4 regions of the Arsenophonus sp. aPb genome follow, and region 4 is predicted to be linked to each of the others. Evidence: predicted binding sites of a transcription regulator. Region 4 holds the regulator's gene; each other region holds the start of a gene.

Evidence for each region. The regulator LexA, encoded in region 4, represses DNA repair genes until DNA is damaged. The targets are predictions, from matches to a motif close to TNCTGTATGTACATACAGNA.
Region 1: a site for LexA is predicted at 2,354-2,373, ahead of uvrA (excinuclease ABC subunit UvrA). Genes of this name have one in related genera too.
Region 2: a site for LexA is predicted at 3,703-3,722, ahead of umuD (translesion error-prone DNA polymerase V autoproteolytic subunit). Genes of this name have one in related genera too.
Region 3: a site for LexA is predicted at 1,912-1,931, ahead of uvrB (excinuclease ABC subunit UvrB). Genes of this name have one in related genera too.

Annotation. Positions count from the first base shown of each region.
Region 1 covers NZ_CP123499.1:2,672,315-2,679,954, forward strand. Annotated here, with positions in the region: gene QE177_RS11905 (HEPN domain-containing protein) at 1-953, opposite strand, end outside; gene QE177_RS11910 (single-stranded DNA-binding protein) at 1,624-2,160, opposite strand; gene uvrA (excinuclease ABC subunit UvrA) at 2,439-5,273, shown strand; gene QE177_RS11920 (phenolic acid decarboxylase) at 5,780-6,265, shown strand; gene QE177_RS11925 (hypothetical protein) at 6,901-7,640, shown strand, end outside.
Region 2 covers NZ_CP123499.1:832,537-840,176, forward strand. Annotated here, with positions in the region: gene QE177_RS03540 (MFS transporter) at 1-26, opposite strand, end outside; gene QE177_RS03545 (HAD family phosphatase) at 107-736, opposite strand; gene QE177_RS03550 (alcohol dehydrogenase catalytic domain-containing protein) at 757-1,818, opposite strand; gene QE177_RS03555 (aspartate aminotransferase family protein) at 1,815-3,065, opposite strand; gene umuD (translesion error-prone DNA polymerase V autoproteolytic subunit) at 3,740-4,123, shown strand; gene umuC (translesion error-prone DNA polymerase V subunit UmuC) at 4,132-5,403, shown strand; gene QE177_RS03570 (pentapeptide repeat-containing protein) at 5,740-7,640, shown strand, end outside.
Region 3 covers NZ_CP123499.1:1,340,339-1,347,978, forward strand. Annotated here, with positions in the region: gene bioC (malonyl-ACP O-methyltransferase BioC) at 1-727, shown strand, start outside; gene bioD (dethiobiotin synthase) at 720-1,397, shown strand; gene uvrB (excinuclease ABC subunit UvrB) at 1,965-3,977, shown strand; gene yvcK (uridine diphosphate-N-acetylglucosamine-binding protein YvcK) at 4,051-5,001, opposite strand; molybdenum cofactor riboswitch at 5,242-5,392, shown strand; gene moaA (GTP 3',8-cyclase MoaA) at 5,382-6,362, shown strand; gene moaC (cyclic pyranopterin monophosphate synthase MoaC) at 6,395-6,871, shown strand; gene moaD (molybdopterin synthase sulfur carrier subunit) at 6,871-7,116, shown strand; gene moaE (molybdopterin synthase catalytic subunit MoaE) at 7,117-7,575, shown strand.
Region 4 covers NZ_CP123499.1:2,926,880-2,934,519, forward strand. Annotated here, with positions in the region: gene QE177_RS13125 (hypothetical protein) at 1-360, shown strand, start outside; gene QE177_RS13130 (DUF4056 domain-containing protein) at 485-1,621, shown strand; gene QE177_RS13135 (protein bax) at 1,863-2,660, shown strand; gene gntU (gluconate transporter) at 2,793-4,154, opposite strand; gene gntK (gluconokinase) at 4,151-4,693, opposite strand; gene zur (zinc uptake transcriptional repressor Zur) at 5,082-5,546, shown strand; gene lexA (transcriptional repressor LexA) at 5,744-6,358, opposite strand; gene QE177_RS13160 (diacylglycerol kinase) at 6,453-6,833, opposite strand; gene plsB (glycerol-3-phosphate 1-O-acyltransferase PlsB) at 6,957-7,640, shown strand, end outside.

The DNA of each region.
Region 1 (7,640 bases), 250 kb from region 4:
CCTTGTGCTAAGGCTAAAAACTTACCATCAAGATATTTTTGAGCGCCTATTTTAGTTGAGAAATATAAACCAAATGCAGGGGCTAAATATTCATAAGCACTTATCCAACTGTTGAACACTTGCTGAGCATTATGTTTAATAGCAGCATAACTAAATATCATATCTTGATGCCAAGTTCGTTTGGGTACTTTTTCAGAAAATGGAATACTTTGATAATAGATTTTGATTGGAACTGAGTATTGTGTACCATCTCCGAGGTCACGCTGTATTTCGGATGACGTTGCTGAAACGTTTTTTATAGCAACAATGGCATCCATGGCAAAACACATAAGATGGGTAATTTTAAAAGCAATCGTGGTGAAGTCGTTCAGATCACACAATTCTCCCGATTCAAGCTTAAAATAAGCTTTCTGAGTGATCTTTGCTTCTTTTAGACTTGGACAACTTGGAAGCTTATATGAAAAACAAATTTCAAGCTTCATTCCATTATCCAGAGTAAAGCCTATTTTTTCAGGTGGATTATAACTAACCTTTGCTGTTTGCCTTTTCCTATCGTAATCTACACTTATTCCACTGATCCCAATCCACTCATCCAGGCAATCCACTGCAAAAGAAAAGGTATTAAAACTGACAGGCTCATCTTGCCCCCATGCTGCCCCAATTAAGGCTCTATGGGCATAAATCTTTGATTTTGAAATACCTCCAGGTGGGAAACTTTTTTTGATATAAAAACAGTTATCAAGGGTTACCAGACCATCATTTTCAACATGACCTATTATTCTATCTATATCATCATTTCTTTTTAACGCATCTATACTCTCATCGAAAAGACCCACAATTTCTAAGTCAATGCATCCACTATCACTGATTGAGAGTAGCCCTGGTATTTTCTTATCTTCTTTTTCCGGCAACCAGAAGTAGCCTGTTTTTCTGTATTGTTCTTCAATTCTCACAAGATAGCCTTTTAAAATCTAATTTTTGTATATTGGGTTGGCATAAGTAGATATTGAAGGTAATCACTACGTTTCATACCTGTAACGATTAATAACCATCTCACCTTTCTTTAAAAAAAAGCCCGCGGCTACTAGTGCTTTCAAGAAAATACTTTACATTACAGTCTATGGTATTTTCAAAAATGCATCTATTAACTCACAGGCTTTCGATAGATTAACGAGTTTTATTACAAACTTGAATGGCAAAAAGCCTCGCAAAAGCGAGGCTTTTAATTCTTTTAACTTCACACTTAACGGTAGTGACTCACCTTTTATCCCATTATATTTCTACTAGAACATTAGTAAATCAAGAATAAAAAACTTTCATCAAAGTAACTATAACACTGAATGGTTGCTATAGATTTAGGGCGCCTTACGAATTTGAGGAGTATTATATAAGTAAAGTAAAACAACAGGCATCAAAAAACCATCGATAAAAAGCTTTAGCTTCCCTTTGTCTCACTAACAATATGCATAGTCACTAATTTGCTCATCTTGAGCCTTCATTTTCTACGTTTGACAAACCAGGCTAGTAAAAAAAAAATCCACAAAAAACTTTGCAGCGCTAAACAAAAACCCCGAATAACGGGGCTTAAAGAAATATAATTTACATTAAATTATATGATATCCCTCAAAACGGAATATCATCATCAAAATCCATTGGTGGTTCAGCCGGTGTCGCGGGAGCGGTTTTACCAGAATGGGCGGCTGGCGCTGATGCTGGTGCGTTACCACTAAACTGCTGAGTTTGTTGTGGCTGTTGTGGTTGTCCCCAGCCACTGGCTGGATTATTTTGTGACATACCCTCTTGTGAGCCACCACGCGCGCCTAACATTTGCATGGTTCCACCAATATTCACCACCACTTCGGTAGAGTAGCGATCCTGGCCATTTTGATCTTGCCATTTACGGGTTTGTAGTGAGCCTTCAATATAAACTTGTGAACCTTTACGTAAATATTCACCTGCCACTTCCGCCAGCTTGCCAAAGATCACAACACGGTGCCATTCTGTTTTTTCCCGCATTTCGCCACTTTGCTTATCACGCCAACTTTCAGAGGTTGCCAGCGTAAGATTCGCAACCGCACCACCATTTGGCATATAACGAATTTCAGGATCTTGTCCCAAGTTGCCGATAAGTATGACTTTGTTAACGCCTCTGCTGGCCATTCGATACTCCTGATGTATTAATATTTTTGCCTAAATTCAAATGTCGCTAGTTTAACATGCGAACACGCTATTGAATATGGAAACCAAACCGTTGTGATTACGGTTTGCGAAACGTCTTAGAAAATTATACTGCAATATTGCTAAATTTTTTTAAGTTTGGCGATTAAATTGCAGAATATGACAGCCTATACTGTACTGTATATTCATTCAGCCAGAATTGTGTAATAATAAAACGTTTTATTTACTGTTTGAATGTGTTCTCATCCGGGATGTGGTATATGGATAACATTGAAGTCAGAGGTGCGCGCACCCATAATTTAAAAAATATCAATTTAATTATTCCTCGCGATAAATTAATTGTTATTACTGGGTTATCAGGCTCAGGCAAATCTTCCCTGGCATTTGATACCCTGTATGCAGAAGGTCAGCGCCGCTATGTTGAATCACTGTCTGCCTATGCCCGGCAGTTTTTATCCTTAATGGAAAAACCGGATGTTGATCATATTGAAGGGCTATCACCGGCCATTTCGATTGAGCAGAAATCCACCTCTCACAACCCACGTTCAACGGTAGGAACAATCACTGAAATCCACGATTATTTGCGGTTATTGTTTGCCCGGGTTGGTGAACCGCGCTGTCCTGATCACGATACGCCGTTAGCGGCGCAGACAGTTAGCCAGATGGTTGATAACGTCCTGGCGCTGCCGGAAGGCAAGCGGTTAATGTTGCTGGCACCGGTAGTTAAAGAGCGTAAAGGTGAACATATTAAGCTATTGGATAATCTGGCCGCACAAGGTTATATTCGCGCTCGCATTGATGGCGAAGTTTGCGATCTTTCCGATCCGCCTAAATTAGAACTCCATAAAAAGCATACTATTGAAGTGGTCGTTGACCGTTTTAAAGTGCGTGCCGAGCTGGCGCAAAGGCTGGCAGAGTCGTTTGAAACTACGCTTGAGTTATCAGGCGGTACTGCGGTTATCGCTGATATGGATGACAGCCAAGCAGCTGAACTCGTTTTCTCCGCTAATTTTGCTTGCCCGATCTGCGGTTATAGCATGAGTGAATTAGAGCCGCGCCTGTTTTCCTTTAATAATCCGGCAGGGGCTTGTAGCTCTTGTGATGGACTCGGTGTACAACAATTTTTCGACCCGGAACGCGTGATCCAAAACGAGGAAATTTCTTTAGCTGGCGGGGCAATACGCGGTTGGGATCGACGTAATTTTTATTACTTCCAGATGCTACAGTCGTTAGCTAAACACTATAAATTTGATGTCGAAGCCACGTTTAGTTCGCTAGATCCGGCGATCAAGCAAGTGATTTTATATGGCTCCGGCAAAGAAGCAATTGAATTTAAATATCAAAATGATCGCGGCGATGTTACCGTAAGGTGCCATCCCTTTGAGGGAGTGATCCATAATATGGAGCGCCGTTATAAAGAAACCGAATCAATGGCGGTGCGCGAGGAACTGGCAAAATATATCAATAATCGGCCATGTATTGCCTGTCATGGCACCCGCTTACGGCAAGAAGCCCGTTACGTGTTTATTGAAAATACCACCCTGCCTGAAATTTCAGATTTTAGTATTGGCCATGCGATGGCATTTTTCCAAACATTGCAGCTCGGTGGGCAACGTGCACAAATTGCGGAAAAGATTCTGAAAGAAATTAACGATCGATTAAAATTCTTGGTCAATGTAGGGTTAAATTACCTGTCTCTCTCTCGCTCAGCTGAGACCTTATCTGGTGGCGAAGCGCAACGTATTCGATTGGCAAGTCAAATCGGTGCCGGTTTAGTTGGTGTCATGTATGTATTAGACGAGCCTTCGATTGGTTTACATCAACGAGATAATGACCGGCTGTTACAGACCTTGCTGCATTTACGAAATTTAGGCAATACGGTTATTGTGGTCGAACATGATGAAGATGCGATCCGTGCCGCCGATCATATTATTGATATCGGCCCGGGAGCAGGTATACATGGAGGACGCATTGTTGCTCAAGGCAGCCTGGACGATATTATTAGCAATCCAGATTCATTAACCGGTAAGTATCTTAGCGGTGAACGTAAAATCGCTATTCCGCCTAAACGTGTACCTCTCGATGCAGAAAAAACCCTAAAGCTGATTGGTGCCCAAGGTAATAATCTAAAAAATGTTACCCTGGAACTACCTGTTGGCTTATTTACCTGTATTACTGGCGTTTCCGGCTCAGGAAAATCAACCTTGATCAATGATACCTTGTTTCCTATCGCCCAGCGGCAATTAAATAAAGCTACCAATGCCACCCCAGCGCCTTATACCGATATTGAAGGATTACAATTTTTCGATAAAGTGATTGATATTGACCAAAGTCCAATCGGCCGAACCCCCCGCTCAAATCCAGCCACCTATACTGGCGTATTTACACCGGTACGGGAATTATTTGCTGGCGTACCTGAATCTCGGGCGCGAGGTTATACCCCTGGACGGTTTAGTTTTAATGTCAAGGGTGGTCGCTGCGAGGCTTGCCAGGGGGATGGCGTGATCAAAGTTGAAATGCATTTTCTGCCCGATGTCTATGTTCCCTGTGATCATTGCAAGGGCAAACGCTATAATCGTGAAACGTTAGAGATCAAATATAAAGGCAAAAATATTCACGAAGTGTTAGAAATGACCATTGAGGAAGCACGTGAATATTTTTCCGCTGTCCCGGCGCTAGCGCGAAAATTGCAAACACTGATCGACGTTGGACTTTCCTATATCCGTTTAGGTCAATCGGCAACCACCTTATCCGGTGGTGAAGCACAACGGGTTAAGTTATCGCGCGAACTTTCTAAGCGCGGTACTGGCCAAACGCTCTATATTTTGGATGAACCGACCACCGGTTTACATTTTGCTGATATTCAACAACTATTGCATGTATTACATCAACTCCGTGATCAGGGCAATACTATTGTGATCATTGAACACAATTTAGACGTAATTAAAACAGCTGACTGGATTGTTGATTTGGGTCCAGAAGGCGGTAGTGGTGGTGGTGAGATCTTATTCGCCGGTACACCCGAGCAGATTGTAAAATGTAAGCAATCACATACCGGTCAGTTTTTAAAACCGATCCTAAAACGTGGTTATTAATAAGGAATAATTTCCGTTATAGAAATTGAATAAGCGCCCGGCTCTACTGCCGGGAGCAATATTGCGCAACAATATTGTTACCAATAACAATCAGAACGGAATATTAGCTATAATAAGAAACGCTTTGTTGTGCTAATACCAGCCCGACCCCTTCCATGCTCTTAATCTGTTTGAATATCATTTTTGATTGCCTGCATAAACACAAATTTTTTTATCTATTCTATTATTAACACAAAATTAACAACAAGAACGCATTTATCAGCACGGATAATATGAAGTTCATCATTTTTATTTATCTTATTTTTTATCGAGTTTTAAGTGTCAAAGATAAACAACGCTTTTCAACTCAATTTTAGTAAACAGCTTATCATTACAGTATTACTTTATAATTAATTAACCGGCTACTAGATTGTATTAACACAAAAATTACATTATTGAGTGATTGCGTTATCGGTTTAAAAAATTAATAAATACGATAGTTAACACCCACAAAAAGAGAGTGAAAAATGAACAACTTTGAAAAGCATGATTTAACTAATTTGGTTGGCAAACACCTCGTATATACTTATGAAAACGGTTGGCAGCATGAAATTTACATAAAAAACGACAACACCGTGGATTATCGGGTCTGTAGTGGTTCCGCCAGTAACCGATGTGTAAAAGATCAATCTGCCTATATTGTACAGATCGGACTGAACATATATAAAGCATCCTGGACGGAACCAACCGGCACAAGTATTAGTGTAATTTTAAATCTTCGGATCCAATTGTTGCACTGTACCGCTTTCTTTCCGCGCTGGGTTATGGATGAACCAGAAAAAACCGCCTGTTTTCAAAATGACCATCTAGATGAAATGGAAGCCTATCGTGAAGCTGGTCCAACCTACCCGATCGAAATAATGGATGAATTTGCCACCATTACTGCTGTTCATAGTTGTGATTTAAATGATGACAGCGTAATTTCCTGTGCCACTAGTAAACAAGCAAAATAACGCTACTAAAAGCTTCGATAGGCCATCTACCGACTGATAAGGCAGAATAGAATATTGATAGTTAAGTTCATCAGTATGACAACTATTTTGTAAACCAAAGGCTATCGCAAAAATTTGACGCCACGGATGGTGATGAAAAATTTAATAAATTAAAACTACTAAATCAATTAATAGCTGATATTAAAACAGCAATGCACAGTAACGTGTAACGTGCCGATTTTTTGGCTCATAGCGCTCATGCTGCAAGAATGTTAATTATTTGTTATTTTTTTCTCAATCAGTTCTATACTATTAGTTCATTAATTATTAAGGAAGAAAATGTCAGCTTTTGCTTCTTATACCACCTTCCTCCTTACACAGATCGTGAAAATGGTGAAAACAGTTGCAAATAGTTATTTAAGGGTAATTTACATGCTTAACATACCCAGCTCTTTATCAGTAAAGGGTAAATGTAAAATACTTTGATTGGTGACTTAAATTACAACTGTTTTTGAGCGGCAATAGTATTTATTAGTAAATAAAACAATCGTGTTTGTTAGCGTTTACTTTCTAAAAATTATATAAAAATCAATGCACTGGGTTAATTAACCCAATAAATATTTTAACATAAATAAAATTTACGAGAGCTATCAATTATGTTTGATAATCTTTTTTACCCCGATAATGAAAAAAGAGCGGTAAGACTGACAGAACTTGTCGCCGACAATTCCACGGCAGTCGGTAATATTTCACAACAACATACCAAATACGAAATAGCAATAAATAACGCAAATGAAGCGATACGCAAAGCATACAAGGTTGTTGGAACACCAGTAAAATTTCATGATATCGATTTTGTTGCAGAGTCAAAAACACATAAAATTTTAATTAGTGTTGCTGACGTCATTACGCCGATGCTTACCTATGGCATCGCTAACAAAGCCTTATCTCTGGCAGCTAAATCATATCTTCTGCAACAAGGTCGCATTGGTGAAGCTGCCTTTATTAAATTAGTAGGTCTACCAAAGTGGTTTAGAGTGGGCACTGTATTCGGTGGGATCGCAGCGGCGGTTCTAGTTCAAGGCATTATTGATTCAGTCACTGGGGCAGTGCAACGGAAAAATTTGCAAGACAAAATTAAAGAGTCGGTTGACCCCAGGTTCAAATTAAAAAAAGCTGAACTGACGAATGAAATTGTTATCAGTAAACTGAATGTTGTCACCACGTCAGTTTCAGTCGTCTTAGACGCCTTAGGGCCTGATGTATCTAAAGAGCAGATAGACAAAATCATTGACAATTCAATAAAACGAAACCAGGTTGAACTCGATAATATCGATTCTTTGACCAATACCACCCTGGCTGCTCTTGACAAATCCAGAGGTTCTTGGACCGACGA
Region 2 (7,640 bases), 1.1 Mb from region 4:
CGAGTTGCAATAATAGGCAAGTGCATAGCTCTCACGATATTTATTTCAGACACAACGAGTTCCTCGACAGCGAACAGATATCTTAAAAAGTGATTGAAAATTAGTTTTAATTTTTCAGCTTGGCAAAATCCACTATCTCATCGAGATGGTTAATGATTGCAGTGGCTTGATGATAACATTGCTGACTAGATAACTTATGCGGCCAGGCATATATCTTACGAAGACCGGCATCATAAGCTGAACTGATACCTAAATCTGTATCTTCAATAACGATGGTGTTATTGATGTTAGCTTTTAGTTGAGTCATCATCGTGAGATAGGGTTCTGGATGAGGTTTGGTACATTTAACATCATTACCCGCAATCAATTTAATAGGGGTCAATAGTTCAAGTAAATTTATGTTTGCTAAACATACATCGCGTGGTGCCGTAGAAACGAATCCAAATGGAATATGTCGTTGTTCCAGTAAATTAATTAAATCAGTGACCCCCGGTCGCAAATATTTTTTAGCTAATTTAGCTTTATAGGTTTCAATTATTTGAGCGGAAACCGATGGTTGCTGTTCTGGTGGGATACCAATATATGATAAGGTTTCCTCTATACTTAGCCCAATTAATTGTTGTGCTGCAATATACTGAGTTTGCTCAGTTACCACTGTGCGTAGAACATCAAAATGTAATTGTTCGCTATCAACAATAACACCGTCTATATCAAAAATAACCGTCAGTTTATCCATTTTACTATTCTGCTTATCAGCTAATTAATATTAGATAGTCGTAGTAGTACTTTGCAGTTGGGCGCTTCAAGTGGAGCCATCGTTTTGTTATTAATATCGCAGCCAACGGTACGAAAAGCGGATAGATAATCGGAAAAATTGAATGTATGGCTTATTAATTTTTCTGCCGGGATTTGTTTGTCGCGGATCATCGCATAAGCACGTTCGAAACTATTATTTAGCGAATCAATTGAACCTATGATTGATAAACTTTTATCAGCGATTTTTAGTACGTCTAGCGTTGCTTTTTTATCCTTCAAGGCAACATTCAGTAATTTACCACCTGGGGCCAGATGAGAAATGAGTAATTCGGTAATTTGGCCGGTGGTATCAATACATAAATCTATTTGACTATTACTTGTACCATACTCTTGTTCTATTGCTGACTGAAAATCATGATAAATTTTACTATTGGGTGGTAAATTTTTACTGGCAAACTGATAACGATGGGAATTTTTTTCAACAATAAATGCATTTACACCTCGTTGATGAAGTACCCACAAATAGAGCATTCCCATTGGGCCTGCACCGATTACCGCAGCACGAATATTAGTATGGGTAATGGCTAGTTTATCGACTCCGGTAATGGTACAACTCAAGGGTTCAGTGAGTGAGGCTGCCTCCATACTAACATGCTCGTCTAACTTAATTAAAAAAGCTTCTTTAGCTCGATATTGATTAGCAAAAGCGCCATCATAAGAAACACCGGCTTCAGTCCCCATTTTCATTTCACAATGATTAGGATTACCAGTTAAACACATCCGACATTTTTGGCAGGCATAAGTTGGATTGATAACAACCCGATCGCCAACTTTAAATTTAGTGACATTCTTACCAATTTCAGTTACTACGCCACTGGCCTCATGACCGAGTGTGGTTCCCGCTATCGCAACCGGATAGTTATCATTAATAATACCGATATCTGTCCCACAAACGCCACATACTGCGATATTAACAATCACATCATCAGCCTCTTGGCAGTGAAGAGCAGGAGTTTCATGGATATTGATTTGCCAAGCTTGTGAATATTTGAGTGCCTTCATGGTATCATTACCTCTGGTTTATTTGATTTTAACTGACTCATTTCATTAAACGTGATATCCAGTTTATTGATAATTTCATCGATATGCTGGCGGGTACAAATGAGTGGTGGACGTACTTTTAAGGTGCAACTTTTACCATAACGCGATCCTCGAATGATAAGATGATGCTTGTTAGCGAGGTCAATAATTTGGGCGGCGTATTCAGGTGATGGTGTGTCGAAACCAAACATATATCCAAGACCACGTACTTTAGTAATATCAGCGTGCTTATTTTGTAATGCAATTAAACTATCTCGTAAATAACCTTCATTTTGTTGTACATTAGCCAAAATATTTTCATCTTCGATGATATCAATAATTTCATTAAGTGCGGTTAATGCTAATGGATTGGCACCAGAAGTACTTGAGTGCTCATAGAATTCAAGCACATCTAATTCTTCTTTCATTAAAATGCCGCCTGTTGGAATACCAATTCCACCTGCACTTTTAGCAAAAACAATAATGTCAGGCTCAAGATCTTTGGCATAACCATTAGAAGCAAAGAATGTTCCTGTACGACCAAAGCCGGTTTGTACTTCATCAGCAATAATAATAATGCCGTATTTATGACAGACATCTTTTATATAGCGGTAGAAATCAGTGGGTATAACAATATTTCCACCATTACCCATAACAGGCTCAATAATAAGACAAGCAATATTGTCATTAGAACCGAGTTGGATAATTTGATCTAGATCGGGATAAGAAGCTAACGTATTTGTTTCTTCAGCACCGGCTAGTATGCTGGGTGGCATAGGAATTTTAAGCGACCCTTCAATATTAATGCGAAAATTTTTGATTCGAAAAGCATTCCCGGATATTTGTGCCGTTGCCAGCGATTGGCCATGATGAGCCAGGTATAGTGAAATGACGCCAGAACGGCCAGTCGCTTTTTGTGCCATTCTTATTGCACCTTCAACAGCACCCGATCCTGAAACATCTCTAAACCAAATACGATTAATTTTTTCAGGAAGATATTTGCTTAATTTTTGTAGAATGCAAATTGACATTTCACGGGTAAAGGCAGAGCTTAAATGGGTACAGCGATCTATTTGCTGCTTTAGTTTATCGGCTATTCTTTTATTAGTGTAGCCAAGTGGTAGATTGAATGTTCCTGAAGCCGCATCAATATATTTATTTCCGTCTATTATTAAGTAGGGGCCGTCACCTTGGTATTTAGCAATGAGAGTTTCAAATGTTGTCTGCATAATATTAAAGCCTCCAATTTAGTGAATATTTTATATTTTATGGTTTTATGATTATTATTTATTAATAAATATCAAAAAATAAATAAAAAAATGATAATTACATATAAATCAAAAAATATTAAAAAAATAAATTAGTATTAAATTAATGGCTATTAACTCTGGTTGCGTTATTTTTTTATTATAAATCAATTTGTTATGTATTTTTTTTGTAATTAATGAATTCATTCGTTCAATGAATTATTTTGAATTTTTATAATTGTAATATCAGTTATAATATCGACGCGATATTAAAAATAATAATTTAAAATTAAAGATTGTGTAGATTAATCTCCATTATGATGTCTTTAATTAAAAAATTAAACAGATAATATTTTTTTTTACAGAGGATGTTAATTTTCTTAAAATATTATTTGATTATAAATATCGATTGATATTTTAAATTAATATTTTACATGATTAGTAATAATTATTTAAAAAATAACTTTAATTAACTAATCAGAAAAATAGTTTAACAACCAGTTAGTGGTGCTTAAATCGATGTTAGATGCTCTCCTGTTAGGAAAAATATCGACCACAACACTTTTTCAATCTGTTTTGCCAGATAAAAATATTTTATTTTTTGTTATTTACTATATTACACTGTATTTTTATACAGTATTGTTGTGGTGATTAATATGGATAATTTGCCTTTATTTTTAGATAAGATCGCTTGTGGCTTTCCATCTCCTGCTCAAGATTATGTTGAAAAGCGGCTTTCTTTAGACAAACAATTAATTCGTTTTCCTGAAAGTACCTATTTTTTGCGGGCATCAGGTCATTCGATGAAAGATGCCGGGATCTTAGATGGTGATTTGCTGATTGTGGAGTGCCATAACACAGCAAAACAGGGTGAGATTGTGATTGCCGAGTTAAATGGAGAATTTACATGTAAATATTTACAATTATCTCCGTTTAAAGCACTTCTTTCAGCTAATTCTGTTTTTCCGCCGATTGTTATCAATGAAGATATGTCGGTACGTATTTTTGGTGTTGTCAGATATGCTATTCATTATTTTTGAGTGACAAAATGTTTGCGCTTATTGATGTTAATAGTTTTTATGTATCTTGCGAGCAAGTTTTTCAGCCTGATTTAAAAGGAAAACCAACGGTTGTTCTTTCTAATAATGATGGCTGTGTTATTTCACGTTCTGAGCAAGCCAAAGCTTTTATAAAAATGGGAGCACCCTGGTTTGAAATTGAGTCGATGGTTAAAGCTAACAATATAGCGGTATTTTCCTCCAATTATACCTACTATGCTGATATGAGTATGCGTGTCATGGAAGTGTTAGCCTCTTTGGTACCCAAATTAGAAGTTTATTCTATTGATGAGGCATTTTGTGATCTCACTGGTATTGACTCATTACACGATTTAACCCAATTCGGTTGTTATCTACAACAACAAATTATGCAACGCTGTCATTTGCCTGTTGGGGTAGGGATAGCCACGACAAAGACGTTAGCGAAATTAGCCAATTTTGCCGCCAAGCAATGGAAAGGTGCAAAAGGTGTTGTTGATCTTAGTCAACGCGATAGGCAACAAAAATTAATGTCTTTAATTGCTGTTGATGAAGTGTGGGGGATAGGTCGAAAATTAGCCAACAAGTTAAAATTAATGAATATTAAAACAGCATTAGATTTAAGCCAACTGCCACCAAGCGATGCGCGCAAATTTGGTTCTGTCGTATTAGAAAGGACAGTCCGCGAATTAAATGGCGTTTCGTGCTTAACATTAGAGCAGCAACAAAAAGCCAAAAAGCAGATAATTTGTTCTCGTTCTTTTGGCCGCAAGATCACCGAGTTTGAATTTGTTAGACAAAGTATTTGTGCGCATGCAGAGCGTGCAGCAGAAAAATTAAGGCAACAAAGACAATGCTGCCGTTTTGTTAGGGTTGCGATCCAAACTAGTCGTTTCTCATCAAGCGACCCGGCTATTTACCGCTATGCGAGCAAAATATTGTCTTATCCAACGCAAGATAGTCGAGATATTATTAAGGCGGCAACGGAGATTTTATTGCAGATATGGCAGCCGGGAGTTAGATATAGCAAAAGTAGTGTCATGCTGAGTGATTTTAGTGAGCCAGATTTGAGCCAACTTTCTCTTTTTGCAACAGAAAAGCCATTAGCTAACGCTTATTCCCTTATGCAAGTGATCGACACTATCAATCAAAATCAAATTGGCAAAATAGGCTTCGCCGGGCAAGGGCTGATTAATAAAAAATATCCTTGGGTAATGAAGCAAGAATATCTTTCTCCTCATTGGACGACGGATATTAATCAAATACCTATCGTAAAATGCTAATGTAAGAAACGGTTTGATAATATTTACACTGCTGTATTTGACTACTGTTTTTGATAAGAGTTGCTGATTTTAGGTTGCCTTGTAATGGTTATTATACGGAGTGTGTCAGATTTTTATTAAACAAATTCAATGCTATTTTTTAATCTATAGTTTGTAGCTGTTTCTTAATGCTCAATGGCTTATTTATCATATCTGTATAGTATATTCCGCTATTAACCAATTTTTAGCACAAAAATAATTGCTAAAAAAATTATTTATTTGTGCAGCAATTTAACAAATAAAAAACATTTGATTATATAGTTTAACATTCGTGAAAATTAAATAATGGAATGTATCATGACATTAGTAAACTCAAACGCCCCATCATCTGCCTGGTTAGCATCTACTTCAGATTTTTCACAACGTAACAAAAGAGCGGCTGAAAATAGAGCCAATGAAGAACAAGCAACAGATAATTTAATAAATTCAGAAAGTATAATACCGCAAAATGAAGAAACGTCATCAACATCACTGGCAAATAACGCTACTACCAAATATGAGTATGAAAGTGTTGCACTTATCAATCAATTGCATCATACATTATCAACTGCTATATCATTATCGACAGAAGATTTTTATTATTCTGTTAACGATGAACAGGTTAGACTCTTATGTGGCCTGCTAACCGAAGAAGGTTATATCACTTGTCAACCTTGCGATATTATTTTAGCCAGTGAGTTGGTAAATCATGTCACTGATTACCTGATCCGCTATAAAGATAATGAAGAGCAGATAGCCAAGCTCGTTAGGTTACTATTAAAACCTTTAGGTGAATATGGGGCTAATCCAGAGGAAAAAATTTCTTCTGCCCGCCAGCAAGCAGCTATTGCCAATTGGTTACAATATGCTGTATTAGGTATAACATTTGAGGCATGGATATTAAAACAAATCAGTGATATCAAATCACAGGGGGATCCCCTATTCCACCATTCCAGTCTGCAAGGTCGGTTATTCAATCAACTCAATAGTCAGAGTGAGTCTGGCAAATTGTCGCCTGACACCTGCGCTTATTTTCAACAGCACGTCATTAATCGTATCATGCCAGCCTTTATGCCACAGGTTGAGGCGCATAAGGATGGGGCAAAACTACCAGGGGTGATGATAAATCAACCAGAATGGGGCTATTTGCATGCCGGACTGACACTATTACAGGAGAGTGGTGCTGACATTAAGGGTATGAGCCTGGTAGAGATTAGTAATAATGGTATGCTGCTGGCCGCACTTTTGCAGGAAAAGCTTGTTACCGCTGAATATAAGCGATACTTCAAAATACCGGCTATGATCCATGAGCAATTAAATCGCGAACAGAGCTCCACCCCAACGTCGGAAATGACCGACGTTTATGACAATTATTTTGATTATTTAACCCAATCTGAACAAAACAATCCCTTTATTAAATTGATTAATTTATCACAAAATTGGAAGTCCCGACCCGAACTAGCTAGTCAAAAATTAACAGCGCATAATATCCCTAGCAGTTGGTTAAATGACTATTTGGATCAAAATAGAGAGGTTACTATTGAAAATGAACAGGGAGAAACGTTTTTATTACCTAATATAGATGAAGTTTTTGCCGAGCAGAACCAACAAATTGCTAAATTTACCGAACAGACAGACAGGATTATGCTACCCCTGGCTTTTAATTCAATCAAACAAGATGATCAAGTCTTTATTGAACGGGCTGACATTAAACTGGTGAAGGCCGAATTTAATGCTATTGGTAGTTATCGCAGTTACCCTATGCGAGGAGCAAGGCGAGGAATGGCTGCGGGTGGATTAATAACCCGGGTGCCTGAATCAATTGATTTGCTACAGTGTAAGTTTAATGGCGAACAACGTATGTACGCATTAACCCTGGAGCAGGATGTAGGGCGTTATAGATTATATCGTGTGGATGAAGATAAACAGTCAATTCTTGGCCTATTTGGTCATGATGGTCGAGCCTATAATGATGATTATAAATTAAAAACCCATCCTATCATGCCTTTAAAAACAGCAAATGATAAAGCCGATATTCTGTTTGAAAAGTTGGCTAAGCGGCATGGTGAAAAATTAGCTGCACAACTGCAAGAGGAAGGTTATCAGGAAACCACCCGGCAAAAAGTCGAGGCTTTTTTCTTAAGTCTTATTCCCTTCTATACCATGATTACTGAGGCACAAAAGGGGAACAAAGGGAAGGCGGTTCTGGCGGGCTCACT
Region 3 (7,640 bases), 1.6 Mb from region 4:
TGCTTTTGGGCGAGCGGCTAAAAATTACGATAATATTGCGTTATTTCAACAGCAAAGCGGTCAACATCTGTTTGATTGCTTATCTGAGATGCCAGGTAACATGATTCTGGATGCTGGCTGTGGTACCGGCTATTTCAGTAAGCAGTGGCAATTAGCAGGAAAACAGGTTATTGCGCTTGATCTATCTGGATCGATGTTAGCAATCGCACAACAAAAGCAAGTGGCTAAAAGTTATATCCAGGCCGACATGGAGTGTTTACCACTAGCCGATGAAAGTGTCGATCTCTGTTTTAGTCATCTTGCTATCCAGTGGTGTAGTAACTTATATACCCCATTAAGTGAGTTATATCGTATCACTAAAAAGGGAGGGATAGTTGCTTTTTCTACTTTAGTCGATGGCTCATTACAAGAGTTACAACAGTGTTGGCAAAAAGTTGATAATAACCGACACATTAATTCTTTTATGACTTTTGCACAAGTTAAGCGGACTTGTCATGGTTGGCGGCATAGTTTAGAACAACGATCTTGGCATGTAACTTATCCTTCATTTGCTTGTTTACTTCAATCTCTCAAGGGGATTGGCGCGACTTATCTAATTGATGGTCGTCAGCAGCAGGGTCTAATGACAAAAAATCATTTAGCTAAACTCCTTGATCATTATCCTCATGTCGATGAGCAATTCCCATTAACTTATCAACTTGTTTACGGAATGTTATATCGTGAATAAATGTTTTTTTCTCACTGGAACTGATACAGATGTGGGCAAAACTGTTGTTAGTTGCGCGCTGCTACAAGCAGCCGCGTCTCGTGGCTATCAAACAGCAGGTTATAAGCCGGTAGCTTCAGGTAGCGAACAATTAACCGATGGCTTAAGAAATTCAGATGCGCAGTTATTAAGAAAAAATAGCAGCCTGAGACTGAATTACCATGATGTTAATCCGATCGTTTTTGCCCAAGCAACTTCACCCCATATTGCCAGTAAGCTAACAGGAAAGCTTATTGATTGGCAAATAATGGCAGCAGGATTAAATAAATTAAAACAATCTGCTGACTGGATCATTGTCGAGGGTGCCGGTGGATGGTACACACCGCTTTGTGCTGAGCAAACCTTGGCTGATTGGGTTAAACAACAGCAATTGCCAGTAATATTAACAGTTGGCGTTAAATTAGGTTGTATCAATCATGCAATATTGACCGCACAGGCAATTAAGCAAAGCGGTTTATTATTGGCAGGCTGGGTGGCTAATGAAATTGTTTTACCGGGTCAGTATCAACAAGATTATTTGCTAACATTACAGCAGCGCCTGTCAGCGCCCTGTTTAGGTGTTATTCCGCATTTGTCGGATTGGCAATCTCATCCTATTGGCAAATTTGTCAATATAGGTAACCTACTGTAACAGGAATAATTTTGAGGCTGAAGTATGATGCCATTTTAGCTATATTTTGCTTGAATTAGCTAAATTGTAACAAATGAAATGCTATTTTTCATTTTTTTTCTTATACAAAAAATTTTTTTTTAATTATTTTTCTGGCAAAAATTTTTTGCTAATTCTCAAGTGAAAATCTTACAACTATTGATGCCTAAAAGAATTTCTTGAGTTATCCACTATTCCTGTGGATAACCTTGTGTATTAGATCTAGAAAAGTGCCTCTAACCAAGATGGGGTGAGGCTTGGTGTGACGTTGATGCCATTCTCGGCTCTCAAGTAAAATTATATAAATATTAACAAGTTATATAAAATCAAGTCTGAAATGATATATAATAAAGTTTTATATTAGCTAATTAGCATAAAATATAAAATATAATTAAACATCAAAAAAAGCTTGGGGATAACTAAGTTATTAAAATAATAAATATATGTAAATGATTTGTTTTAATTTAAGCTAATTTTTTATTTATGCTGTCATTGAAACTGTTTTTTTATCCAGTATGATAAAGAAATATTTTTAGTAGAGAGGGTTAGATGAGTAAAGTCTTCAAATTGCATGCTGAGTTTCAACCTGCGGGTGATCAGCCCGAAGCAATAAAGAAATTAATCGATGGCCTTAATGATGGATTGGCTCATCAAACGTTGCTTGGTGTCACCGGATCGGGTAAAACATTCACTATCGCTAATGTGATTGAGCAGGTTAACCGCCCGGTAATGGTGATGGCTCACAATAAAACGCTGGCAGCACAATTATATAGTGAAATGAAGGCTTTTTTCCCTGAAAATGCGGTGGAATATTTTGTTTCTTATTATGATTATTATCAACCTGAAGCGTATGTTCCAAGTTCCGATACCTTTATTGAAAAAGACGCCTCCATTAACGAACATATTGAACAGATGCGACTCTCTGCCACTAAAGCACTGCTTGAAAGACGTGATGTTATTGTTGTTGCTTCAGTGTCAGCGATTTATGGTTTAGGTGATCCTGATAGCTATCTAAAAATGATGCTTCATTTAACCAAAGGGATGATTATTGACCAGCGGGCTATTTTACGCCGCCTGGCAGATTTGCAATATAGCCGCAATGATCAAGCATTCCAACGTGGTACATTTAGAGTTAGAGGGGAAGTGATTGATATTTTTCCTGCTGAATCAGATGAATATGCGCTACGGGTTGAATTATTTGATGAAGAAGTAGAACGGCTGGCGCTTTTTGATCCCTTAACCGGCCAGCTCCAACATAATGTACCAAGATTTACCATTTATCCCAAAACCCATTATGTCACGCCGCGTGAACGTATCCTTGAAGCCATGGAGCAGATTAAAACCGAATTGGCACAAAGACGTAAATTGCTATTGGAAAGTAATAAATTGGTTGAAGAGCAGCGGTTAACCCAGCGTACTCAGTTTGATTTAGAGATGATGAATGAACTGGGTTATTGTTCCGGTATTGAAAATTACTCACGTTATCTTTCAGGCCGTGCAACTGGTGAACCACCCCCTACGCTGTTTGACTATTTACCGGCAGATGGCTTATTAGTTATTGATGAATCTCATGTCACCATTCCACAGATTGGCGGTATGTATCGTGGTGATCGTTCCCGTAAAGAGACATTGGTAGAATATGGTTTTCGTTTACCTTCTGCGTTGGATAATCGCCCGTTACGTTTTGAGGAATTTGAAGCACTTTCCCCGCAAACAATTTATATTTCTGCCACGCCAGGTAAATATGAATTGGAAAAATCGGCTAATGAAATTATTGAGCAAGTTGTCCGGCCAACAGGCTTGCTCGATCCAGAAATTGAGGTTCGTCCAGTTGCTACTCAGGTTGATGATTTATTGTCTGAAATCCATCTACGTACAGCAGTAAATGAGCGAGTGCTAGTAACAACCTTAACTAAAAGAATGGCAGAAGATTTGACCGATTATCTGCAAGAACATGATATTAAGGTTCGCTATCTGCATTCAGATATTGATACCGTTGAACGAGTCGAAATTATCCGTGATTTACGATTAGGCTTATTTGATGTGTTAGTGGGTATTAACCTGTTACGTGAAGGTTTGGATATGCCAGAGGTATCGTTAGTTGCTATTTTAGATGCAGATAAAGAAGGATTTTTACGTTCAGAGCGTTCATTAATTCAAACGATTGGGCGTGCAGCACGTAACCTGAAAGGGAAAGCGATTTTATATGGTGATAAAGTTACTGATTCAATGGCAAAAGCGATTAGAGAAACTGAGCGTCGCCGAGAGAAACAAATCGCATTTAATCAGCAGCATGGAATTGTGCCTAAAGGTTTAAATAAAAAAGTTGGCGATATTTTACAAGTAGGCGCACCCGTATCAGCAAAAGCTAAACGTAAACAGCCGCAAGTAGCAGCGATTAGCGAGGATTATCATAAACTTTCGGCTAAAGAATTGGAGCTTAAAATTCAGGCGTTAGAAGCACAAATGTATCGTTATGCGCAAGATCTTGAATTTGAACAAGCAGCCAGTTTACGCGATCAAATTCAATTACTACGTGAACAGTTTATTGCCAACTCTTGAACAGATAGGCTAATTTTATCCGCTGCGCCGCCAAACCGCGCCCTTGAGGGCGAGGAGAATGCCAAGCAAGAAGCTAGTTGGCATTCGCAGATGATAAATTAAAAGGTTTAAGCTGGTGAATTTTTTGGGCGATGTCTTCAATAGCTTGGCGCAATAAGTCTCTATCATGACGGTAACAGACATCTTGAGCAGCCAATTTGCGTTGGATTACTATTCTTTCTGTTAGGCTTGATGTATCGGTTGCTGGCCCAACGATAATGGCATCAATTTTCTGTTGGCCGATCCTTTTTTCCATCATGGCAATTTTATCAGTTAATTGCATATTGGCAGCAGGCTGGTTAAGTTCTTTACCAAGATTACCTATATAGATAATTGCTGCTCGGCATTCTTGTAGTGCCTGCGTTAAGTCATTCATCAGAAATAAAGGCATCAGACTAGTTAAAAAACTACCTGGGCCAATGATAATCAAATCAGCGTTATAAATAGCATCAAGCGCTTCAGGCGTGCTACTTACTTGCGGAGATAGCATTAATTTTTGTGGCAGAGAGGTGAGTTGATCAATATTAACTTCACCATAGATTTCATTGCCCATCAAATCGATTGCCAGCAAATCAGCCGGTTGCTCGGACATAGGAATAAGATGCGCCTTCACTTTTAATAGATTACGGATTAAGTTTATTGCATCTAACGGCCTAACACTCAAATGATCGAGCGATTTGAGCATTAAATTACCTAGATTATGGCCACCAAGTTCACCGTTACCCATAAAACGGTATTCAAACATTGTTGAAGCGATGGACGGTTCAGTAATTAATTGGTTTAAACAGTTGCGCGTATCTCCCCAGGCAATACCGCCTTCGGAACGGCGAATACGGCCGGTAGAGCCGCCATTATCTGTTGTTGTTACTATACCCGTTAATTGAGAATTTAGGACCGCAAGAGATGACATAACACGACCCAAGCCATGACCACCTCCTAGTGCAACAACTTGCCCTAACTTATTAAGAATACTGCAATAATGCATCACTTCCCCTATTTTATTATCTGTCTTATCACGGTTTGACATAATTTATCATTAAATATCCGATCTTATTGAATTAACGTGATATTAAACAATAACTTTGTCATTTATTTATATTACATTATTCTCTGTTAATTAATTAACTTATTGTATTGCAAGCGATAGATTTAAGCGTTTATTCGCTTTTTTAAATATTTAGCAATATTATTTATAGCAACCATCACATTACGCTATTATTGTATGTGATGTTATTAACTCCTAGCCTTTTTACCTAAGTTTGTGATCTTAATGGTTTAAATAGGGTATTAAGGCCGTGGCACTTATCGGCCACTAGGGTGCGAGGTAGAAATGCCTGCATCTCCCGTGTTTGGAAAGGCGTTATTATGACTCAACTTATTGATACTTTTGCCCGTAAATTCTACTATTTAAGACTATCTATCACTGATGTGTGTAATTTTCGCTGCACATATTGTCTACCGAATGGTTATCAATCAAAGGGTTATCAAGATTTTTTATCGCTAGAAGAAATTGGTCATTTAACAAAAGCTTTTGCCGAGCTTGGTACGGAAAAAATTCGTTTAACTGGCGGAGAACCGACCATGCGGCGTGATTTTTTTGACATTATTGCTACCATCAAACAAAACCAGGCGATCAAAAAAATTGCAGTAACGACCAATGGTTATCGGCTGGCCAAAAATGTTAGCCATTGGAAAAGTGCAGGTTTAACCGACATTAATGTAAGTGTTGATAGCCTTGATCCACGACAGTTTTTAGCTATTACCGGGCAAGATAAGTTTTTTCAAGTAATGGCTGGGATTGATGCGGCATTGGAGGCTGGTTTTGCCAAAATAAAAGTTAATGTTGTGTTGATGAAAAATATCAATGACAGTAATTTAGTGAGTTTTATAAACTGGATCAAACTGCGGCCAATTCAACTGCGATTTATTGAATTAATGGAAACCGGTGAGAGTGGTAAAATATTTCATCGTCATCATGTCTCAGGTGAAAAAATTCGTCGGCGCTTATTAGAACAAAGTTGGCAACAAATACCACGCTATCGTTGTGATGGCCCTGCCCAGGTATTTAAGCACCCTGATTATTGTGGTGAAATTGGTTTAATCATGCCCTATGAGAAGAATTTTTGTCAAAATTGTAATCGCTTACGTGTCTCTTCTATTGGTCATCTTCATCTCTGTCTATTTGGCGAACGCAGTATTATTTTACGTGATTTATTAGTTAATGCATCCCAATCGGAGGCATTGAAAGCGCGTATTCAGGCAGAATTACAGTTAAAACGTGAAAGCCATTTTCTTCATCAAGGTGATAGTGGTATCACGTCAAACCTTTCCATTATTGGAGGATAAATGGAATTTTTAGTCATTCTAAGGAGCTTACCATGTCTCAATTAACCCATATCAACTCAGCGGGTGAGGCACACATGGTGGATGTGGCCACAAAGGCGGAAACCATTCGTGAAGCACGAGCAGAAGCATTTGTAACAATGAATGCTAAGACACTTAATATGATTATCAGTGCTAGTCATCATAAAGGTGATGTTTTTGCTACTGCGCGGATTGCCGGTATCCAAGCCGCCAAAAAAACTTGGGATTTGATCCCGCTTTGTCATCCGCTATTACTCAGTAAAGTGGAAGTTATACTGGAAGCGCAATTAAGCGCTAATCGCATCCGAATTGAGTCGTATTGTCGGTTATCGGGTAAGACTGGTGTTGAAATGGAAGCGCTAACTGCCGCATCAGTTGCCGCATTAACCATTTATGATATGTGTAAAGCGGTGCAAAAAGATATGGTAATTAGTTCGGTTAGGTTATTGGAAAAAACGGGCGGTAAATCCGCTGATTTTAGGATAACGTGATGATTAAAGTGCTTTTTTTTGCCCAAGTCCGTGAATTGACCGGCACCGATAGATTAGAGTTAGAACATCGCTATTCGACGGTAGAAGAATTACGTAATGCATTAAGCCAACGTGGTGAGCGCTGGGCATTAGCACTAGAAAAGAAAAAACTGCTTTTTGCGGTCAATCATACCTTTGTACAGCCAGATCATCCATTAACTGCTGGCGATGAAATCGCTTTTTTTCCACCGATAACGGGAGGATAAATGACAGATACACGGCTAGTTATTCAACAAGCGAATTTTAATGTAGGTGAGCAGTATGAATGGTTAGCCCAATGTCAGGATGATGGGGCGGTGGTAACTTTTACTGGTAAAGTGCGTAATCATAACTTGGGTGATAATATAAAAACCCTCACTCTTGAGCATTATCCTGTTATGACAGAGAAAGCGTTGCAGGATATTGCTAATGAAGCACGTTCTCGTTGGCAATTGCAACGTATCTGTATTATCCATCGAGTTGGTACTTTACAACCGGGCGAGGAAATTGTGTTTGTTGGTGTTACCAGCGGGCATCGTAGCAGTGCCTTTTCAGCCGCCGAATTTATAATGGATTATATGAAGACTAAAGCGCCATTTTGGAAAAAAGAGCATTTGACTCAAGGGCAAAGCAGCCGTTGGGTTGAGGCCAGACTGAGTGATCAAGCCGCATTTGAGCGTTGGTAAGCCAATTTTTATTGAATTTATTTCAATTTATTGAAGTTTAGCTCAATAAAGTAAAAGTAATGTAA
Region 4 (7,640 bases):
GACGGCGATATCAGTGCGTTAGTTATCACGCCGCGCATCGGCTACGAGTTCACTTTTCAGCCTTTATTATCAGGTCAAGGTAATACCAAAGTACAAGTATGGTTAGGTGCAATGTACCAGGATATAACTCAACGCTTTAAAGGTAATATTAGTAACCTGAATCTACCCGAGGAATTCGCCAGCTTAGTTAAATTGCTTGATGATCCTAATATGAAATTTGATGTTAAACAACATCTAGCACATAAATGGAATAGCACGATTGGCGCTAGAATAGAAATTACTCGTCACTTTAATATTTTATCTGAAGTAGGATTTAATAATCGCAATAGTTTTTATATCTCGGGCGAATTACGTTTTTAAATAAAATAACATTACTAATTAAGTTGATTGATTTATGTACTTCTGGCTTATACCATCAATCTTTAAAAAAGATAATTCAGCTAAACAGAATGGATTACTGTATGTGAAAAATTGGAGGTTGAATTTGAAATTATTTATTCAGATCATCAGTTTTTGCATTTTCTTAATCAGTTGTAAAGAAAATACGACAACTTCAATAACCATACAGCCAGTACTCAAAACAGAAACTGACGAAGAAGCACACAGGGTTTGGCCTGTTATGCAATCAATAACACCACCGCAAGGCTTAAGACCTTGTTGTGCTTTTGGCTATAACCTCAAAGTTAAACTGTGGCAAATACCAATCCCTTTCTATCGAATTGATAATATTGTTGAAGCAAACAAACTAGGTGAACATCATTACAATGATAGCTTTTGGGGAACTTTGACTGCACTTAGCGGACTTAGTAAAGAAAAATTAGGCCTTATTTATACTGAAAAAGGAGGTTTTATTGACATTGCCCATGTAAAAGATACCGCAGATTATACCCTATATCTTTTTACTGAAATTTTTGCTCATCTGGGAGAAAATTATCAAATTGAACTGGATGATGAATTAGCTGCCAGAAAAATACAACTTTTTACGTCTAAACAATTAACCTCCTATATTGAACGTTATACATTAAGTGCTTATCTCGCTGCTGAATTAGCGTTTGAATTAGCTGCCTGGCATGAAATTGCTCAAAGTTATGGCTATGAATCGGTACCTGGTTTTTCTGAAGGCATTTCCGCTTTTTCACCTGAAGATCTCTATTCCAACCTGTTAGGTGCTCGTATTGCCTTGACACTGATTTTACAAGGTCAAGCAAGTTCAGTTTCACAATTTAGTGCTGGCATGGCTAAAACATTACCATTAGCATTAAAAGAATTAGGTGCATACGCTAAAAACGAAACTCAACAAATGTTCGATCAAGTCGATAGTTTATGGTGGAATAGCAAAATGCATGTCCCTGAAAAATTTTTGCTCCTGAAACGAGATTATGAAACCAGTAGTACTCGTATGCCAGTTATACCACCAAAAAATATCCAATACGGGCACAAACTGTCACTTCCTCAGAATTATAAGCACTATAAGTTAGCCCAATTTGCGCAACTACAATTGTGGCCAACAAAATTTTCTACTGTATTACCCGCTAAAAATGGTTATTGGACGCGTGAAGATTTTCCACAAATAGCGAAATTTACTGAAATTCGCGATAATTTGGAATTAGAGCAGCAATAAAATCATTAATTTTGGCTAAAAATAGAGTAGTCCCCCAAGTAATTGATTAAATAAATTTAACTATATTAAAGCTTATAAAAATTTAACTTATTGTAAAATAACAATGAAATAATTTTTCATTAAAATTAACAAATAAAAACTAAAATATAACTAATAAATGGCTAATAATAAGTAGCACTTGTTAAATTTATTTGCTAGGATTTGTGCAATTTTTGTTCAACTTGAAACGAGGAGAAGCGCCATGCCCTCTCGAACGATGAGGACTAACGCCGTCTTCGCTTTCTTGATGTTATTGTTATCAACTAGTTTTAGTTATTCATCAACCAGTACGAGTTTGTCTCTAAATGAGTATTATCACAAACCTGTGCAGACAAAAGAACTAACCCGTCTGCCTGACATGCGAAAATATCCATCAGGAGCGGCTCGCAAGAAAGCGTTTTTAAAAGCAATTGTCCCAATAATTGAAAAATATAACTACAAGATCATGCAAGATCGCCAGTGGTTATTATCCAAGCGTTACAATAAAAGTTGGAACGCCGCTGATAAACAACGACTAAATCAGATTTGCACCAGTTACAATATACAATGCAGTTCACCTGCTAGCTTAAACTGGAACAATCTACTAAGTCGTGTGGATATTATTCCTACCCATTTTGTTGTTACCCAAGCAGCAACAGAATCAGGTTGGGGAGCTTCTGGCTTAGCACAGAAAAATAATAACTTGTTTGGCATGAAATGCGGTCGTAAGTGTACCTATAGCAAAGGTACCATCAAAGGCTATGCGGTATATTCATCTGTAGATGCATCTGTCAATGCATACTTAAGAAATTTAAATACCAATAACGCATATCAATTATTACGCAATTCACGCGCACAGCAACGTAGAACTCAGAATTCATTAAATACCAGTGTATTAATTGATCATCTGAAAAATTACTCACAACTTGGAAGAGAATATAATCGTTATTTACAACAGATGTTCTCAAGTAACGAAGAATTAATCACCCAAGTTCAACAGAATATGCCAAAGCATATTTGATCGACTTTGCTGTAATAATTCCTAAAAATAAAATCCATACATTTATCGTGTATGGATTTTATTATTTTTTAACATAAACACACTGATCGCTACCAGAATAGCATCATTTAAAATCCATTTTATTTACTAACTTCAAAGAAAAACAAAAAATAGCATCCCTACAATCGCACCAACTGTCCCTAAAATGGTTTCCATTAAAGTCCAAGTTTTTAATGTTTGTGCCTCAGTAGCACCAGTAAATTTACTAAATAACCAAAATCCAGAGTCATTTACGTGACTTAATACAACTGATCCGCCAGAAATACAAACTGCCAAAGCGGCTAATTGAGCGCCAGAATAGCCAAACTCACTAATAACGGGTAATATAAGTCCAATAGTTGTTAAACAAGCTACTGTCGCTGAACCTTGAATAATACGTACAGCACCCGCTAAGACAAAACATGCCAATGCGATTGGTAAACCTGTATTCATTAACGCATTACCTAATACTGGCCCAACACCTGAATTTACTAAAATTTGCTTAAAAACGCCCCCGGCGCCTGTAATGAGTAAAATAATTCCTGCCGGTTGAATCGCTGCTGAGCAGATCTCCATCACTTTTTCTCTATTCATACCATAGCGAAACCCTAACCCGTAGATAGCCAATAAACAAGCTAACAGCAATGCTATAAATGGGTGGCCAATAAATTCTAACCATTGCTCTGCAATAGAATCTTTAACCAAAAAATAATTACTTAATGTTTTCAATCCTACCAACGCTAAAGGAAATAGTACGATTAATAAGCTGAACATAAAACTCGGCATTTTGCCTTTTCTGTTCTCATTACCTTGATAGTTTTCAGGTAACGCAATAAAAACATGCTGGCTAATAAGATTACCAAATAATGGCCCGGCGATAAGCATTGCAGGAATAGCTGCGCATATGCCAATCAAAATCATCCAACCAAAATCAGCATTCATCTGAGATGCAACTAACATTGGCGTTGGGCCCGGAAGTAAAAATGCAGCAGCAGCAGCTACACCGGCAAAAAGTGGGATAGCTGTTTTAACAACATTGCCCCCTAAACGGTTAGTAATGGTGAAAACAATACCAATTAATAATACGATTGCGACATCAAAAAAAAGTGGCAATGCACAAATCAAACCTGTAATACCAATGGCTAAATTAGTTCGTTTTTCACCAAAACAAGTAATTAATTTGATCGCGATTTGCTCTAATGCGCCCGTTTCATGGAGTATTCGTCCAAACATTGCGCCCAAAGCCACGACAATTGCCAAGAATCCTAATGTTCCTGCCATACCTTCCTGCATTGTTTCTATAATTTTTTTAACTGGCATGCCAGAAAACAGTCCCGCTAAAATAGAAACCACCATCAATGCAATGAAAGCATGTAATCTTGCATACATAACCAGAAACAACAATAAAAAGACAGCGCCTGATGCAGTCAATGTCAACATCAGCATATTTAATGTTTCAGGTATAGGCGTGTTCATCTATTTTCCTTAGTAATAATTTCATCAATTAATTTTACTGTATTATCAATAACCTCAATTAATGGTGGCTTAATATCGATGACATACACATCTTTTTCATCATTACTAGGTACTTCTAAAGTGTCAAACTGAGAGACTAACATATTTGGTTTGAAAAAATGATTTTTACGCTTTTTTAATCGGCCTTCTATTAACTGAAAGTCTCCTTCAAGATAAAGAAATGACAGATGTTGGTTTCCGTTTCTTAAAATATCTCGATATTTTCTTTTCAAAGCGGAACAAACAATTAAAGAAACACTATTTGTTCTTTGCATAGCAAAAATAGCATCACTCAATGCCTTAAGCCAAGGCAGTCGATCAGAATCATTCAAAGCATGGCCATCCGACATCTTTTTAATATTGGCGCGAGGATGCAAAAAATCACCATCTAAAAACGCTGCTCCTGTTTTCTGAGCGATCCCACTCGCAACTGCAGATTTACCACTACCAGATACCCCCATAAGTATAAAAACATGGTGTATTTTTTTGGTATCACTCATTAAAAACTCCGTTAAAAAATCAGGCAATATATAAAATGTTACTGATAATTATCAGTTATAAAAAAATAATATAATAGATTTGTGATAGGAATCTCAGTAAAGAGGAAGATCTGATCGCAAGTAAAACTCGTTATCAATTTTATAGCTCTCAATATAAGCAGAAATAATTTATATTAATTCCACTAGCTAGTTGAAATTAATCATCTTAATTACTACTCACAATACCATTCCATTTTCCAATTAAGTATCCGTTTCTAACAATAGAAAATAAAAAAAACATTATTAGAAAATAGTAAAAGATATTATTTATTTTAGAACTATGGTAGATAACAAAAAGTATAAATATGATAATATCATTATTATAATGATCTTCACATTAGGATAATTCATGACAAAGCAAGATCAGGAAAAAATATTGTCCCAAGCAAAGAAAATATGTCAAGCGCGTAATGTACGTTTAACGCCACAAAGAGAAGAGGTATTGCGCCTTATAGCAGCCCAACCTTGTGCTATTAGTGCTTATGATTTGCTGGACCTACTTAGAATTTCTGAACCTCAAGCTAAACCACCCACCATTTATCGTGGCCTAGAATTTCTCTTAGAACAAGGATTTATTCACAAAATAGAATCAACAAATAGCTATGTTATTTGTCATCATTTTGAGGATCCTAAACATACTTCAGTTATGTTAATTTGTGACAGTTGCGGCAGTGTTGCCGAAAGTAATGGTCAGACAGTAGAAACCGCTATTATAAAATTAGCCAAACAGACTGGTTTCCAGTTATCCCATACCGTTGTTGAAAGCCATGGGCTATGCTCACCTTGCTACAAAATCGAGAAAAAATCGTGTTAAAGCTCTGCATTACTAGGGTTAAATAGAGATACAAAGGCCAGTTGTTCATCCAACCGGCCTTTATTAAATAATCAATAAAATTTAAAATAACTTACTTAATACCAATTAATTACAAATCAAACAAAATTAGAAAATAATAATATTGTACTCAATAAATTAAACTGAATTTACTTAAAAATTAATTATATGTAAAATGATTAAAATAAATCACTATTACGAATAATACCAACAGCAAGCCCTTCAATAGTTAAGTTTTGTGTCCGCAAATCCACAATAATTGGCTCAAATTCAGGATTTTCAGCAATTAATTCGACTTTACTACCCGCTTGCTTAAAGCGTTTAACCGTCACTTCATCATCAATACGTGCAACAACAATTTGCCCATTATGTACCTGCTGTGTTTTATGTACAGCGAGTAAATCACCATCGATAATTCCAATGTTTTTCATGGACATACCATTAACACGTAATAAAAAATCAGCACTAGGTCTAAAAATAGTGGCATCAATCCGATAGTGGCTTTCGATATGCTCTTGGGCAAGTAATGGCTCTCCCGCCGCAACCCGACCTATAAGTGGTAATCCTTCATCCTCATTTTCTTCTTGTAGTAGCCGGATACCGCGAGAAGCACCAGAAACAATTTCAATAACGCCTTTACGCGCCAATGCCTTTAAATGTTCCTCTGCTGCATTTGGTGAACGAAAACCTAAACTTGAAGCAATCTCAGCGCGTGTGGGAGGCATACCCGTTTGCGAAATGTGTTCACGCACCAGATCATAGACCTGCTGCTGCCTCAACGTTAATTCTTTCATTTCGCCCCCTATTATTGGCATTCGCACATTGTCACTGTAAGTATATACAGTTATATGAAGATTTTAAACTGATAAATGTGTAAAACCCTATTTTTTATAACTGGCTCACGAAATAATGATTACCAATCACAACTGCCCAAATAAAAATAGCTAACCAAATTGAAACAAAAACAGCCGCTGAGCCTATATCTTTTGCTTTACCAGAAAGTTCATGTAATTCTGTACCAATCCTATCAACCACTGCTTCAATCGCACTATTTAATAATTCAACAATGACTATTAATACTACTGAACTTATAAGTAATAACCGTTCAATCCATTGCACATCAAGGAAAAAAGCCACAATAATGGCGATAACCACCATAATTGCTTCTTGTCTAAAAGCCGCTTCACTCTTCCAAGCTGATTTTAACCCTTTCAGCGAATAACCTGTTGCTTTAATAATTCGGGCTAGTCCCGTTGTTTGGTTTGCCATAAAATTTACTCTCTAGATACAGTTATATATGGGATTTAGTATAATTATTATCTTTTAAACAGATATTAATTACTATTTCTGATATGCTTGGGTAGGATTCTAATAAGAGGCTATCGCTCACCTATGTCATTTTGGCGTAAAATTTACTATAATCTATTAGATTTACCAATGAAATTATTGGTAAAAAGTAAACTCATACCAGCAGATCCAATTAAAGAATTGCGTCTTGATACGACACGTCCTTTTCTATATGTATTACCTTATCATTCTAAAACGGACTTATTGACGTTACGTCAACAATGCTGTTCTATTGGCTTACCTGATCCACTCGATCCGATTGAAATAGACGAAATTAAATTACCTGCTTATGTCTTTATTGATGATGGCCCACGTGTCTTTCGTTATTATTCGCCAGATCCACGTAAAGATTCAGTAAAAACATTTACGGCTTATCTTGATCTTCATTGCCATAATCCCGAACTAAACATTCAGATGCTACCCGTATCAGTGATGTTCGGTCGAGCGCCTGGTCGAGAAGGCCACTCCCCAGCACCACCATTACGTCTACTTAATGGTATTCAAAAATTCTTTGCCGTTATCTGGTTAGGACGTGACAGTTTTGTTCGTTTTTCACCTACTGTCTCTTTACGCCAAATGGCTAGGGAATATGGTACGGATAAAATTATTGCCAACAAACTTGCTCGGGTCGCCCGCATTCACTATTCACGGCAACGATTAGCAGCAGTTGGCCCCAAACTCCCTGTTCGCCACGATCTATTCAATAAGCTGTTAACTTCAAAAGCGATT